2 regions of the Pedobacter hiemivivus genome follow, and region 1 is predicted to be linked to the other one. Evidence: riboswitches for the same ligand, from Rfam matches in the RefSeq annotation. Region 1 holds a riboswitch; the other holds the start of a gene.
What was found. A riboswitch is a leader RNA that binds a small molecule or an ion and turns the genes downstream of it on or off. The one in region 1 is predicted to bind cobalamin.

Region 1 (8,460 bases):
TTGCAATGAGTGCTGGTATAATCCAGCTGGGCGTTACAGAAACATCACAAGCCCAGAAGGTCGTAAGTCTTGATAGCGTTGTTATCTCGGCCACAAAAAATGACCAGAAGCAATCACAGACCGGTAAGGTAGTTACCATTATTGGTCGTGACGTGTTAGATCGGAGCCAGGGTAAAAATTTGATGGAACTGCTAAATGAGCAGGCCGGAATCGTAGTAGGTGCCGCAACCGCAAATGCTGGTTTAAATAAAAGTTTATTTGTAAGGGGAGCCGCAAGCGCCCATGCAGTAGTGTTGATTGATGGTATCCTGGTAAATAATCCGGCCGGTTCAGGAAGCGCGCTCGATCTTCGGATGTTCTCTATTGATCAGGTTGATCATATTGAGATTTTAAAAGGCGGTCAGTCGACTATTTATGGCTCTGATGCAATAGCAGGTGTAATTAACATCGTAACAAAAAAAGGTAAAGATGCTGGAAATAGTGTTTATGGTGTAGCCAGTTACGGTACTTATAACACCTACAAAGGCACAATCGGGGTGAGTGCCAATGTGGATAGATTTTCCTACAACATTGCCTATACGCAAATCAAAACTGATGGTTTTTCGGAAGCTGCAGAACCGGTAGGGAATACAACCCCATTTGAAAAGGATGGCAACAAGACCGGGGCAGTTAATGCAAATTTCTCTTTGCAGGCCACTGATAATTTCAGTATTAGCCCGTTCCTTCGCTATTTTTACGGCCATTATGATTTTGATGCGACGTCATTTGTAGATGATCCAAACAATAATTCAAAGCTTAAGCACTTCAATGGTGGTGTTAGTTCAAGATATAACTTCGGAACAGGTAAAGTTACTTTCAATTACAGTTACGAAACTTCATCACTAGGTTCTGAAACTCAATATGGTGCAAGCCTCGGTGAAGGTAAATTGAGTCTGATTGATTTATTTTACAATCAAAAAGTAGGTAACAATATTGATGTTTTGGTGGGTTTAGATAATAGAGCTACCAGCTCTAGATCGAATTCAGGTCCAAGCGTATCGACCAATCTATTTAGTACCTATGCATCGGTATTTGCACATGATTTAAGCATTTTTAACCTTGAGATAGGTGGACGTTACAATAAACATAAAGACTTTGGAGAAAATTATACTTACAATATTACCCCTTCGATTAACATTATAAAACAAGTTAAGTTATTCGGTACCATTTCAACATCATTTAAAACACCTACGCTTGCAAATTTATTCGGATTGTATGGCGCCAATTTGAATCTTAAACCGGAGCGTTCTAAAAACTACGAAGCAGGAGTTAATTTTAGTCTTGCTGACAATAAATACACTTTGCGAGTTGCAGGTTTTAAAAGAGATCTAACGGATGGTATTGTATTTACAAATTCAGGATATGTAAATCAGCCGTATCAAACGGCCAAAGGTTTGGAAGTAGAGCCATCGGTGAAATTTGGAACTTTTAACCTGAACGGATTTTACGCTTATGTAGAAGGTAAGGAATTTAATGATGTAGCGAGAGATGTTTCTAACCATCTAATGCGCAGGCCAAAACATGTTTTCGGTGTAAATGCGGGTGTTCAGGCTACAAAGCAGCTTTATGTAAGTTCTTCATTTAAGTATAATGGAAAGCGTACAGATGCTGATTATGCTGATTTTAACGCCGTTAAGGTTGTAGATCTTCCGGCTTACAAATTGCTAAACATCTATGGTGAGTATACTTTGGTTAAAAAACATGTTAAGTTATTTGCTGATTTCAAGAATGTTTTGGATGAGAAGTATACTGAGTATTATGGTTACAACAGTATGGGCTTTAACGTGAATGCTGGCGTAAGTTTTACGATTAAATAGCATATCGTTTATTTAATGATACGGCCCCTTTTGTGTAAAGCAAAAGGGGCTTTTTCGTTTTTAATATTTGCGGATAGTTTTATATTAAGTACCTTCGCAACGCTTTTGGTTCCCGATAGGAATTAACCTATCTGGATTAAAAGGGAATACGGTGTAATTCCGTAACTGTCCCGCAGCTGTAAGCTCCATAACGGTATTCAAATCGAAGCCACTTTTCTAAACCTTTAACAAGGGGATGATTGGGAAGGCAGAATATTCGGGAGTAAGTCAGAAGACCTGCCATTCGCTTTTATGATTTCATAGCTTTCGGGGATTGAAGCTAGGAGTGAGTGCTTATTTATTGTATTTCATTTCCTTAATCTAACTGTTTGCTGTGGGTAATACTCACAACAAAATGATAAGAAACAAACATGCCTTTAGGGGCGTAAATTGTGCTTTATTGACTTTTATGGCCATTTTTTTGGCTAACTTTTTTATGCCCGTAACTCTGCTGGCACAAAAGGTTGTTACCAAAGCTTTAAGGTCAGATTCGTTAAATAAAGTAAACCAGCTTAAAGAAGTACAGATCAGCAGGGTAAAGATTACGCGGCGACAAACTTCTTCTACACCTCTTCAAATACTTTCAGGAGCAGAGCTGGAACGTTTAAACAGTTTGTCTGTTGCTGATGCCGTTCGCTTTTTTTCAGGTGTACAGCTAAAGGATTATGGGGGTATTGGGGGCTTAAAGACCATCAACGTAAGGAGTATGGGGACCAATCATACCGCTGTATTTTATGATGGCGTACAATTGGGGAATGCCCAGAATGGACAAGTTGATCTCGGGAAATTTTCTTTGGATAACATCGAGGAAATAGAACTCTATAATGGCCAGAAGAGCACCATCTTTCAATCGGCCAAAGGTTTTGCTTCAGGGAGTTCCCTATATCTTAATGCAAAACAGCCTGTTTTTGAAAAAGGACAGTCTGATCATCTAACCGCAACACTTAAATCGGGTTCCTTTGGTTTAATTAACCCTTCAGTACGCTGGCAAAAGAAAGTAAACGATAAGGTTTACAGCTCAATAAGTGCAGAGTATAAAAATGCAAATGGGAGATATAAATTCCATGATACCAATGGTGCATATGATACTACACTGGTTAGGAAAAATGGAGATATAGAGACCATGCGATTGGAGGGGGGCTTATACGGTAAGTTGGCCGATAGTAGTGTCTGGAGCGCTAAGCTTTATTTTTATAATGATGAGCAGGGCTTACCAGGTGCAATAGTTAACAATGTATACGACTTCAGTCAGCGCTTGTGGAACCGGAACTTTTTTGTTCAGGGTAACTATAAAAAAGAAGCGGGCAGATATAATTTAATGGCATCAGTAAAATATGCGAATGATTATTCTAGATATCTGGATCCTAATATTGTTAAGGATGATGGCTTAACTAATAATATTTACAAGCAGCAGGAGTTTTATGTGACCCTGTCTAACCGATATAAAATCAGCTCCTTATGGGGTGTTGTTTTATCTGCAGATTACCAGCGCAACACCTTAGATGCGAATTTGTACCGTTTCCCGTATCCTACCAGACAAACGGTTCTTGTTGCCCTGGCCACCGAAATTCATTTAAACCGGTTAAATATTCAAGCCAACCTATTAGGGACCCTCGTAAATGACGAAGTAGAGCAATATTACTCTGCGGGTAATAAGCGCGAGCTTACGCCAACTGTAATGGCCTCTTGGCAGCCTTTTGGTTCAAAGGAATTTCGTTTACGTGCATTTTACAAGCACATATTCAGGATGCCTACTTTTAATGATCTGTATTATACATTTATTGGCAGCACTTTTCTGAGGCCGGAATATACCAAGCAGTATGATGTAGGTTTTACTTATATCAAGCTATTTGAAAACAAGTGGCTAAGTCAGATCAGTATCCAATCTGATGCTTACTACAATAAGGTAAAGGATAAAATTGTTGCTGTTCCCGGGGCAAACCTGTTTAGATGGAGCATGCAGAATTTAGGTTTGGTTGAAATAAAAGGACTGGATGTGAATGCGCAATCTGTCTGGAAAATTGCCGATGGCTTAAACGCTAACCTAGGGCTTACTTATACTTATCAGCAGGCATTTAATGTAACCAATGTAACGTTGAACTATAGGAATCAAATTCCTTATACTCCGGTTCACAGTGGTTCTATAATAGGGGGGCTAGACTGGCGAAACCTGGGTCTGAACTACAGTTATATTTATACTGGAGAGCGCTACGACCAGAGTGCAAATATTGCTGCCAACTACGTACAACCCTGGTATACTCATGATATCGCATTTCATTACCGTAAATCAATTGGCGATAAAAATATCAAGTTCTCTGCCGAAGTAAATAACCTACTGGATCAGAATTACGCCGTGATTACCAATTTCCCAATGCCCGGCAGGTCATATCGTTTCACATTATCTTATTCCTATTAATTATGAACAAAAGAAAACTATATTTTTTAAGCTCGGTTCTGCTTTGTGCTTTAATGCTTACAGCTTGCAGAAAAGATTCAAATCCTGTAAAAGAGGAAATCGAAGCAATCGTTCCTGATCCTTCAAGTGCAATAAAGGGCTTTTACCTGGTTAATGAAGGAAACATGAATATGAATAAGGCCTCATTGGATTACCTTGATATACATGCTGGCGTTTATAAAAAGAATATTTATGGCAAAGCCAATCCTGAGGTGGTAAAAGGATTGGGAGATGTTGGGAATGACATCGCCATATATGGTTCTAAGCTGTATGTAGTGGTTAATATATCCAATAAAGTAGAGGTGTTGGATGTTAAAACTGGTAAAAAAATCAAGCAGATTGATGTGCTTAATTGTCGTTATATCACCTTCCATAAAGGTAGTGCTTATGTAAGTGCTTATTTAGGCGAGGTAGGCGATCCAAAAGCGCCGCAAGGAGTAGTGGTATGTATAGATACTACTACTTTGAGTGAGGTAAAAAGGGTAGAGGTTGGTCGACAACCTGAAGAGATGGCTATAGTTGGCGAAAAGTTATACATCGCAAACTCGGGCGGGTACAGTCCCCCAAACTATGAAAGAACAGTTTCAGTAATTGATCTGAGTACATTTCAGGTGGTGAAAAATATAGACGTGGGTATTAATTTACACCATCTTCAGGCTGATCAGTATGGAGACCTTTATGTGACTTCAAGGGGAGATTACTACGATATTCTTTCTAAGCTTTTTGTGATTGATACCAAAACTGAGACTGTTAAAAAGACCTTTGATATTGGTGTAAGCAATTTGGTTATTGATGGTGATCAGGCTTATTTCTATAGTACCGAATTTAGTTATTTAACTGGTAATACTACGATTAGTTACGGTATCCTGAATGTAAAGGATGAGGTGTTAACGAATCAAAAGTTTATAACAGACGGGACAGATAAAAGTATCATGATTCCATATGGAATTGCTGTTAACCCAATTAGTAAAGATGTTTACGTAACAGATGCCAAAGATTATGTTTCGCCAGGTAGGTTGTATTGTTTTGACAAAAATACTGGGAAGAGAAAGTGGTCTGTCGAAACCGGGGATATTCCCTCAAAGATCGCATTTGTTTACAAGTAAAATAATCCGCCATAAGGCCGGAAGTGCAATCATCACATCCTAGATCAATTAAAAATAAAATCATTAAATAATTAACCAATAAATAAATCAATCAAATGAAAATTAAAAATTATCTTCTCTTGGCATGTTTAATCATTAGTATGCTGTCGGCCTGTAAAAAAGACGAGGCTTTACCTGCTCCATCGATTCAAATGGGCGTTTCTGATAAAGAAATTGATGGTAAAATAAGCGAAAAGCTTTCCTTTTCAGCGACTATTACAAATGATGTTGTTTACGAACAGGAATGGAAGTTAGATGGCGAAGTAAAGAGTACGGAAGGTGTTTATGAGTTTACGCCCTTAAAATCTGGTACTTACCTAATTGAATACACTGCTTTTAATAACTCAGGTGTGTTTACTTTTCTTTACACGATTAAAGTTGCAGTTCCAACCAAGCCTGTTACGCCAGAAAGCTCTATGTATGTAAGTCAGCTGTTTGAATACAATCCTGCACCTGGACAATTTATCAATAAAGCACCTGGAAATTTGGTAAGTGCTGAAGGTATCCTTGGAAAAAAAGGGATGGTTACATTAGGTTCATGGGGCGGTTATATCGTATTGGGATTTGATCATACTGTGTTGAATGTCGATAAGGATGATATTATTGTTTATGGTAACCCAATGGCAAACTTTGCTGAACCAGGAATTGTATGGGTAATGCAGGATGAAAATAATAATGGAAAACCTGATGATACCTGGTACGAAGTATCAGGAAGTGAGTTTGGTAAAGCCGGATATAAAAGGAATTACTCAGTTACCTATACTCGACCTACACCAGATACCGCTCCAATTCCATGGAAAGATAGCGATGGTAATACAGGTTTTGTAGCTACAAATACTTTTCATAAGCAGAGTTATTTCCCTCTTTGGGTAACTGGAAATGAATATACTTTAACAGGCTCAATATTACCATCTGCTAATATCAATATGACAAACCCTAGTTATATCACAAGCGCTCCGTTTGAATGGGGATATGCTGATAATATTGCTGGTGGAGATAAGATTGATATCAGCAATGCGGTGGATAAAGATGGTAAAAAAGTATCATTGGCAGGTGTCGATTTTATTAAAATTCAGACAGGTATACAGGCTAATATGGGTTGGTTAGGCGAATTATCTACAGAAGTACTTGGTGTTGCAGATCTGAGTTTAGTAAAGTAGAAAATAATTCTTTTTTACCAAAATAAAGCGCTCTTAAATACAAGTTCAAGATTATTTAACAAACAAATGAAGATTAGAAATTTAAAAATTGCAGGACTTGCCTTAGTAATGGCAAGTGCTTTAGTTGCGTGTAAAAAAGACAATAATGCTATAGCCGAATTGCCTGCTCCAGGTAAATATGAAAATGGTTTTTTTGTAATTAATGAAGGTTGGATGGGGCATGGTACAGGTTCTGTAAGTTTTTTCGATTATGAATCGGGAAGTTTAAAGGACAGTGTATTTCAAAAGGAGAACCCAAATAGTCTAGGGTTTACGCCAGCGAGCTCCACTGTGCAGTTTGCTGCGGAGTTTAACGATAATTTATATGTAGTAAGTAAGGTTAGGGGGCCAGTCGTTATAGCAGATGCTAAAACGTTAAAGGAGGTTGGTCGCATTCCCGGATCAAGTGATTACGATTGGCGTGCTTTTGTTGGTTTAGACGAAAATAGAGGATTATTAAGTGCTAGTGATGGTGTTTATATGATTAATCTTAAAACTTATAAGCCTTCATTTAAACTATTGGGCGCTACAGGGCAGACTGGGGATATGCTAAAAGCTGGTAAATATATTTATGTACTTAATCAGTCGGCTGGTGCCATTATTTACAATGCGGATGACCTTAGTGTTGTAAAGAAAATTAAGGGTGTTACTTTAGGTTTTGCTCAAACACCTAATCAAAAGGTATGGTATACTGCTGGAAAGTATTTGTATAATTCTAATCCGCAAACGTTGGAAACGGATAGTGTTGAACTACCGTTTACGCCTGCAACAACATGGTTTACCTGGTTCTCTTCGCCAATTGTAGCATCTACTAAGGATAATACGGTGTTTTTATTAAAATCGCCAAGTTTTGGTGGGGGTAAAGAGCTGTATAAATATACGGAAGGTAACAAAGCGACCTTGGATAAGCCATTTATTACTACACCTGATAGACAATCCTTTTATAAAAAGAACTTAGGTTATAATCCGCAAACTAATCAAATCGTTACGACTACGGTGCAGGATGGTTATACTGTAAATTACGCGGTCAATAATATCTATTTTCATGATGCTGGGACAGGACAACTGGTTAAACAGATTCCTTATAGCGGTTATTATTTCCCTGCAATGTTTGTATTCCATTAAAATTCCATATAAATAATATAACTTTGTGTTATAAATTAAATGAACATGTCTGGATCTAAATTTAATCCAAGTGCAGTAATTCTATTGTCAATAGTTGTACTTGTTAGCATTTTCCGCGTAGCGGCACCTTACTCTGACAATTTTAAAGATATTGCTAATTTTTCGGCAGTAGGAGCTATCGCCTTGTTTGGCGGTGCATACTTTAATAGTTCTGCCAAGGCATTTGGTTTCCCTTTATTGGTACTATTGATCAGCGATATTTTTATTGCCCAAACATCTGGATTTGGTTTCTTTTACCCAGGATGGTATTGGACATATATTGCTTTTATCGCAATGGTTTTTGCTAGTAAGCTATTGCTTAACAAAGTAAATGTTCAGAATTTAGTATTGTCAACAATTGTGATAGTGCTGATTCACTGGATTGTTTCTGATATTAGTGCAATGTATGTACCTGGATTGTATCCACCTACATTGGCTGGTTTTGGTGCGTGTTTAATAGCTGCAATTCCTTTCGAATTGAAGTTTTTATATGGTACAGTGATTTATGGAACGGTGATGTTCGGTGTAATGGCTACGTATCCTAGCTTGAGTTTTAAAAAGAGTGTAAAAGCTTAAATTGATATAACAAATTTTAGTTTAAA
Region 2 (8,460 bases), 300 kb from region 1:
TAAATTACAATCCGAAAAGTTAAGGATTGAAACTATTATTGAGCAAATGCAGGATGCTATAATCGGGTTGAATGAGCGGCAGGAAATTATTTTCTTTAATAAAGTAGCAGGCCAGTTGTTGAATCTTGATCAACAACAAGTGATAGGTGCGAATGCCATGGAGCTTAGGAAAAAGAATGATCTGCTAAACAGAATCTTGCAGGAAGATAGTGTGAGCAAACCCATGAAAATCTATGCGGATCAAAAAGAGTCATATTTCCAATTGGAACGTAGAGAAATCAGGATACCTAATTACGATGATGGTGCTGAACATGCTTTGGTTGAGATAGGGAAGGCAGCCGGAGAGGTTTACATCCTTAAAAATATAACGAAGTTTAAGGAGCTGGACGAAGCGAAAACTAATTTCATAGCTACGGTATCCCATGAGTTAAAAACACCTATATCGTCTATTAAAATGAGCTTAAAACTAATGGATGATGAACGCGTGGGACCAATGAATCCAGAGCAAAAAGAATTGGTGCAGCACATTAAGGAAGATTGTGGTCGTTTGCTAAAAATTACTACAGAATTGCTTGACCTGGCTCAGGTAGAAACCGGTAACCTCCAAATGAATGTTGTAAAATCTGATCCACGAAAAATTGCCATTTATGCTATGGATGCAGTAAGGTTTCAGGCAGAGCAGAAATCTATTGAACTGGAACTGATTTCCAGGAATAATTTGCCTCATATCAGTGTAGATATTGAGAAAACAGCATGGGTGCTGGTTAACTTTCTGTCCAACGCGCTTAGGTATAGTGCTGAGAAGTCAAAGATTATTGTTCAGGTAATAGAAAATAACGACGCAATAGAGTTTTCTGTTCGTGATTTTGGTAAAGGGATTGAAGAACAATACCAAAAGCGATTGTTTGAGAAGTATTTTCAGGTGCCTACCGATGGAAACAATAAATCAGGCTCTGGACTGGGATTAGCCATATCCAAAGACTTTATAGAAGCAGAGAACGGTACAATATGGGTTGAAAGTGCAATAGGAGAAGGCAGTAGGTTCTGTTTTTCTTTACCTGTTGTCAGTTAATCCGGTTCTACAATTGGGCCAGTGCTAACTTTTGCCTCAAATTTTCCTTCAGAAAACATTTTGAACTCTGGAACGTGATTTGGGTCGGTTGAGATTATAGCGACTTCTCCTTTGAATTGAAATTCTCCTTTTATACTTTTTCCTTCAGTAAATTCGGTGATTTTAATTGTGCCTACACTGCCGATTATGCTCTGTTCGAACTCTGGACTGGTATAAAGTCCTAAGATATTTTCTTCACCGCTATATTCTCCAACGCCATGGAAATTGTTAATCAAGAGAGAAATTTGCTGATCGCCTGCGGCATCCATATTTCCGATAATCATCATTACCTTTTCCTCCTTTGCGTGCAGGCCGAATACATTTTGAATTCCCTTGGCTTCTTTATATACCCCGTCAACTTTGAAGGAGATACTAGAATTTGTGTATTCGACCACAGGTATTTTTTTGCAAGATCCTGTTATCAATATCACAAGCAGTAGCAGAGCGGAAAAGTAGAATTGTTTCATTAGCGTTATTTGATTTAAAAACGGAAGGTAACAAAAATCAAAAGAATATAAATAAAATGTTTTAAAATTCAGGCTTTACACTACCTTTACGCGATATAAGTTCTTTACTTTATTTCTTCATCAACCGATAATGGTTTTACTTAATTGTAGATTAATAGGGAATCGTGTGTAAATCACGAACTGTCGCGCAACTGTAAGTAACATTCAAAGTTTTTACCCATAGTTTATCCACTGTTTCAAAATGAAATGGGAAGGATGGTAAAAATGTTACAAGTCAGGAGACCTGCCTTTATCGAATTGACAATGCTTTCGCGATATAAAGCACGAGTTAAGTTTGATGCATTTTAAATGCAGACATTCAATAGAATGCCTGTGTCTGTGCATTTCTATTTTTTCTCTTCTTTTATTTCCGACAGCATTGCGATTTAAGCAAAAGAGCTTTTAACTGATCTTTTCATCAATTAAAAAGCAAGAAAATGCTAACAAACAATCTGGGCTACCCGCGTATAGGTAGTAAAAGAGAACTCAAAAAAGCCTGCGAGCAGTATTGGTCAGGCAATTCAAGTATTCAAAGTCTGGTGCAAACCGGACGGGACATCCGTAAGCAGAATTGGGAACTGCAAAAGGAGGCGGGTATAGACCTGATCCCTTCTAATGATTTTTCATTCTATGACCAGGTATTAGATCTATCTCTTACTGTAGGGGCTATCCCTAAGCGTTACCACGAGGTAATCTTAAACAAAGGCAACTCAGAGCTCGATCTTTATTTTGCGATGGCCAGAGGGTATCAAAAGGATGGGCTTGACATTACAGCTATGGAAATGACCAAATGGTTTGATACAAATTACCATTATATCGTTCCTGAGTTTTTCAAAGATCAGCAGTTTAAACTGTTTTCAACTAAGCTGTTAGATGAGTATCATGAAGGATTAAGATTAGGGATTAAAACCAAGCCGGTGATTATTGGTCCGGTTTCCTATTTGTTGCTGGGTAAAGAAAAAGAAGCTGGGTTTGATAGAATTGACTTGGTGAAAAACCTGTTGCCTGTTTATATTGAACTACTTAAAAAGCTAGAAGAGCAGCATGTAGAGTGGGTACAATTTGATGAACCTTTTCTATCCCTGGATCTTACAGATAAGGATAAAGCGGCTTATAAGTATGTTTATAGCGAGCTTAAAAAGCAATTTCCTAAACTAAAAATATTATTGGCTACTTATTTTGCTGCGCTACAAGACAATGCGGTGTTGGCTACATCATTACCAGTACATGCCTTACACATTGATTTGGTACGTAGTCCGGAGCAGCTAAAAACTGTTTTGGAGCTGATCCCTGCTAATATGACCTTGTCTGTAGGCGTGGTTGACGGCAGAAATATCTGGAAGAATGATTTTCAAAAATCGCTGGTATTAATTAAAGAGGCACTCGAGAAAGTAGGAGATGACAGGTTAATCATTAGTCCATCATGTTCATTGATTCATTCACCATGTGACTTAAACCTTGAAACGAATGAAGATACTTTAACTCCTGAAATTAAGGATTGGATGGCATTTGCTAAACAGAAGGTTTATGAGGTAGTGGTATTGAAGCAATTGGCTAATGATGAGGAGATTGCTGATGCTAAACTCCGTGCAAATTTTGATTCAAATGAAAACCGCAGATCATCAAAGTTGATTCATAATCCTGTTGTAAAGCAACGTGTAGCGGGTATTTCATCGAGAGATGATCAGAGAGCTAGCGAATTCTCTGTTCGTCAGAAATTGCAAGGCGAATCGCTAAAACTTCCTTTGTTTCCAACTACAACGATTGGTTCATTTCCACAAACGGCAGAAGTGCGCAGTTGGAGGGCTAAATATAAAAAAGGTGATTTAAGCCTGGCTGAATATGTTGCATTAATAGAAAGGGAGACCGCAGAAACGATCCGTTTTCAGGAAGATACTGGCATCGATGTATTGGTACATGGTGAGTTTGAACGGAACGATATGGTTGAATATTTTGGGGAGCAGTTGGCTGGGTTCGCCTTTACCAAAAATGGTTGGGTGCAAAGCTATGGTAGCCGCTGTGTAAAACCACCTGTAATTTATGGAGATGTATATCGCCCTGCGCCGATGACGGTAAGGTGGTCTGCTTATGCGCAATCCTTAACTGATAGATGGGTAAAAGGAATGCTTACAGGCCCTGTAACTATTTTACAATGGTCTTTTGTACGAAATGATCAGCCAAGATCAGCAACCTGTACACAAATAGCACTTGCAATTAGGGATGAGGTAGTTGACCTGGAAAATGCGGGCATCAAGATTATTCAGATTGATGAGCCTGCAATAAGAGAAGGATTGCCTTTACGTAAAGCGGATTGGCAAAATTATTTGGCATGGGCGGTACGTGCTTTCAGGATTTCGGCAAGTGGAGTAAAAGATGATACACAAATCCATACGCATATGTGTTATTCGGAATTTAACGACATTATTCAAAATATAGCGGATATGGATGCGGATGTGATCACGATTGAATGTTCGCGTTCGCAGATGGAATTGCTCGATGCCTTTGCTGATTTTAAATATCCTAATGAAATTGGTCCAGGCGTGTATGATATTCATTCACCCCGTGTGCCGGCTAAGGAAGAAATGGTTTTTCTGCTTGAAAAGGCCAAAAAAGTGATTCCGGCAAGCCAACTTTGGGTCAATCCAGACTGTGGTTTAAAGACCAGACATTGGGACGAAACGAAAAAAGCTTTAACAGAAATGGTCGCTGCTGCAAAAGTACTGCGGGAATCTGTGGAAGAAGCTGTAACTTTGTAAAAAAAAGAAGGTAGGTGCTATGCGCCTGCCTTTCTTTACAGAATTACGTACGCACAAATGAGAATAAGGAAAAATGCGGTGATTACCGCGATTGGAGGTTATGTTCCAGATACGGTTTTAAGTAACCATGACCTCGAAAAAATGGTGGATACCAATGACGATTGGATAGTTGCAAGGACAGGGATTAAAGAGAGAAGGATTGTAAACGACCCAAATATTGCTACTTCGGATATGGCCACTTATGCCTTGAAGAGACTAATGGAAGATGGTGATGTGAATCCGGATGAAATTGATTGCGTAATTGTATCAACTTCTACACCTGATTATGTGATGGTAAGTACAGGAAGTATGGTATGCGAAAAAGCAGGTTTGAAAAATGCCTGGGGAATTGATACCAATGCTGCTTGTAGTGGCTTTTTATATGCTTTAACACTTGGTGCCAGTATGATTGAAAGCGGTCGCTGTAAAAAAGTGATTGTAATTGGTGCAGATAAGAACAGCGCTATCGTTAATTATACAGACCGTAATACTTGCATCCTTTTTGGTGATGGTGCCGGAGCAGTTTTATTGGAGCAAACAGAAGAGCCTGTAGGCTTAATGGACAGTTTTTTTAGAACAGATGGTTCTGGTAAAGAGAATCTGATTGTGACTGCGGGAGGATCTAAATTCCCTGCATCTCAAGCTACGCTTGATGAAAAGCTGCATTATGTGCGTCAGGATGGAAGAGTGGTGTTTAAAGCCGCTATTCAGGGTATGACTGACACTTGTAATGAGGTTTTGAGATCAAATGATCTGGTAAGTGCACAAATCGATCACTTGATTCCGCATCAGGCAAATTTAAGGATCATACAATCTGTAGGTGATTATTTGGGTTTATCTCCTGAACAGGTGAAAGTAAATATCGACCGTTATGGCAATACGACCGCTGCAACCATTCCTTTGTGTTTGTGGGATTTTAAAGATGATTTTAAATACGGCGATAAGATGATATTGACTGCGTTTGGCGCCGGGTTCTCCTGGGGGGCAACGTACTTGAAGTGGGGGAAGCTTCGCCAGCCTAAAAAAGATTAAATGACATTAGAAGATAAAATTGGGGCTTCGGAAACACGGATTTTTAAAGCCGTATTTCCGAATACAACAAACCATTACGATACTTTATTTGGTGGTACTGCCATGCACATGATGGACGAAGTCGCTTTTATTACAGCTACTCGTTTTAGCAGACAGCGAATGGTTACGGTAAGTAGTGACCGTATTGACTTTAATAAGCCCATTCCGGCAGGTACTATTGTGGAACTGATAGGAAGGGTAAGCCATATTGGTAATACTAGCTTAAAAGTTAGGGTAGAGATCTACATTGAGCAAATGTATTCTGATACTAGAGAGAAGGCCGTAACTGGCGAGTTCTCTTTTGTAGCTATAGATGAAAATAAAAAGCCAACTTCTATTCTTAAATAGAAGCGTAATTGCATACATTTGCCCCGAAATGCTATTGAAACTAATTTCTGTATTGTTGCTTTTTAGCTTATTGAGTACAAACTTTGCAAACTTGTTTGTTTTTGCAGGGTTTGAACTCAATCGGAAATATATTGCTGCGGAACTTTGTATCAATAAGAATAAGCCTGAGCTGCATTGTAATGGTAAGTGTTTCCTTATGAAAAAGCTAAAACAAGCTCAGGATAAGGAACAAAAGCAGGAACGCCAGGCTCAAAAAACACAAATTCAAGACGCTGTTGTGGTTACACAACTGGTTTTTAAACAGTACGCTTTAGCGGAAACAAAACTTCATATCCCAGCTTCTATGGGGATGCCGCAAAGTATTAAAAATTCTATATTTCATCCTCCACAGTCAAATTAACTGTTCTCATCGAAGTCTGCATTGCTTGTCGCTGAAAAAGCTCCAAGAACGCTGAGGTCTTCTCTGAGAAAGTAAATTTGTAACCAAATTGCATAGCAATATGGTTACTTAAGCCTATACATGCTATCAGGATTTGTGACCAAGAAATTTACCTTCTGTGATGAGGCCTAGCGTTGTTTCGCTTCTTCAGCGAAATTAATGCAGCCTCGGAAGAGAACGGTTAATTTATTTTTTTAGAATTTTTATTAATAATTTAATGAGTCCATACAGATATTTTATTTTATCTATTGGCTTGGTGTTCTGTTTTTTACAGAGCCAGGCCCAAACACAGGCTATAAAAGGCCATATTTATGATTCTCAAACACGTGCGCCACTAGCGGATGTAGTGATCCTTAACAGTTTGAAACAGCCACTTACAAAATCAGATGCGAAAGGCTATTTTGTGATTAACGATTATCAGTCGCAGGAGGTTGTAAAAGCCGTTTTAGTGGGATATAAAACACAAAATATACAATTAAAGCCCGCAGAGGGTGACCTTAATGTGCAGTTAGATGCAGATGGGCTGAGCCTAAATGAAGTTCGGGTAGCGGGGTATAATGGCAACAAAACCAGTAAGGAAACTGCAGGTGCCATTGCCTTGGTTACGGCTAAGGATATCAATAGGGGCAGTGCAGTCTCATTTCAATCTGCATTAAATGCTATACCAGGTGTTCGCATGGAGCAAAGTACGCTTTCTGAAGCGCGCATTTCCATTAGGGGAAATGGTGTTAGGGCGTCCTATGGTATCCGGAATGTTAAAGTTTATGTCAACGAAATCCCTGTCACAGAGGCTGATGGCACCACCCGGATTGAAGCACTTGATGTGAATAGCATTGGACGTGCGGAAGTGATTAAAGGTCCAGCTTCAAGTATTTATGGAGCAGGAACGGGGGGCGTAATTAACTTCCAACTGCAGCGCTCTCCGTATCAGGAACAAAGTCTGGAGGCTTCTGGATTGATCGGGGCCAATGGCTTGCATCGTTTGGCAACGATTTATCGCAACGGTGGTGATAAGGTGAATAGTTATGTTTCTTATGGATGGCAGGAATATGATGGTTACCGGGAACACAGCAACGATATGCGGAGGTTTTTGACCGGAAACTTTCAGCTCTTTCCAAGTGATAAACGAATTATTACCTTGTTGGTGAACAGGACTACACAGCACTCGCAGATTCCGGGCTCACTTACAGCAGATCAGGCTGCTGCAAATCCACGACAGGCCAATGCGACGAATCTGGATAAAGCAGCTGGTAGGTATCAGACCTGGACAAGGATAGGATTGGGTCAGCAATATCGTTTTAATGATCAGTTTTCAAATACAACGAGTGTATTTACTTATTTCTATGATTTGGATCACCCGCTTCCTTATGCTTATATCCGTAATTTTTATCAAAGTTATGGTGGCCGCACGCGGTTTTCTTATGATCCTGGGTTTAGTACTTTTTCAACCCGTTTTACGGTTGGCGCAGAGTTTAATGAAGGATTAACCAAGGGGACACAATATGTAAATAACAAGGGCGTAGAAGGCGCTATTAATTCCAATATTGATTATCAGAATACTCAATATTCATTGTTTTATCAATCGGAAACAGCTTTGACCAATAAAACTACATTGACATTGGGTTTAAGTTACAACAGTTTGAAGTATGATGTGAATGATTATTTAAAGCAGAACCAAAGCGGTCTTAAGAAGTTCAATCCACAGGCTACGCCACGTATTGCACTGAGTCATACCTTTAGTTCAGCACTAAGTCTGCATGCCAGTGTAAGTTCAGGCTTTTCTCCACCATCAAGTTCAGAGATCAAGAATGTGGACGGTTCCATTAACCCAGGCTTACAGGCTGAGAAGGGGATAAACTATGAGCTAAATGCTAAGGGAAATCTGCTAAAATCCCGCCTTGAATATGATCTGGCTTTATTTAAAATGGACATGAAAGGGGAGTTAATCGGACAATCTATACAACAGGGGATTACGATTTATAACAATGCAGGCAAAACTAGTCACAATGGTGTTGAGTTGGCTTTGTCTTATCAAATATTAAAGCCGGAGGATCAAAATGAGGTATTAAGTCTGCGACCTTTTGTTGCGGTTACTTATTCCGATTTCAAGTTTAAGGATTACAAGACGCTAAATGCACAGAGTCAGGTTACTGCGACCTATGATGGAAATAAGTTGACGGGTATTGCTCC

Region 2: it holds a riboswitch for cobalamin, as region 1 does, so the genes downstream of both, metE (5-methyltetrahydropteroyltriglutamate--homocysteine S-methyltransferase) here and FBD94_RS17420 (TonB-dependent receptor plug domain-containing protein) in region 1, are expected to answer to the same signal.

Annotation. Positions count from the first base shown of each region.
Region 1 covers NZ_SWDX01000006.1:343,471-351,930, reverse strand. The annotation lists gene FBD94_RS17425 (TonB-dependent receptor plug domain-containing protein) at 1-1,856, shown strand, start outside; cobalamin riboswitch at 1,946-2,154, shown strand; gene FBD94_RS17420 (TonB-dependent receptor plug domain-containing protein) at 2,251-4,311, shown strand; gene FBD94_RS17415 (DUF5074 domain-containing protein) at 4,314-5,456, shown strand; gene FBD94_RS17410 (cell surface protein) at 5,552-6,655, shown strand; gene FBD94_RS17405 (DUF5074 domain-containing protein) at 6,722-7,819, shown strand; gene FBD94_RS17400 (DUF6580 family putative transport protein) at 7,865-8,434, shown strand; partial or broken gene FBD94_RS26600 (DUF1016 N-terminal domain-containing protein) at 8,431-8,460, opposite strand, start outside.
Region 2 covers NZ_SWDX01000006.1:40,974-49,433, reverse strand. The annotation lists gene FBD94_RS16130 (HAMP domain-containing sensor histidine kinase) at 1-1,072, shown strand, start outside; gene FBD94_RS16125 (hypothetical protein) at 1,069-1,578, opposite strand; cobalamin riboswitch at 1,693-1,883, shown strand; gene metE (5-methyltetrahydropteroyltriglutamate--homocysteine S-methyltransferase) at 2,055-4,373, shown strand; gene FBD94_RS16115 (beta-ketoacyl-ACP synthase III) at 4,431-5,444, shown strand; gene FBD94_RS16110 (acyl-CoA thioesterase) at 5,445-5,831, shown strand; gene FBD94_RS26310 (hypothetical protein) at 6,028-6,231, shown strand; gene FBD94_RS16100 (TonB-dependent receptor domain-containing protein) at 6,488-8,460, shown strand, end outside.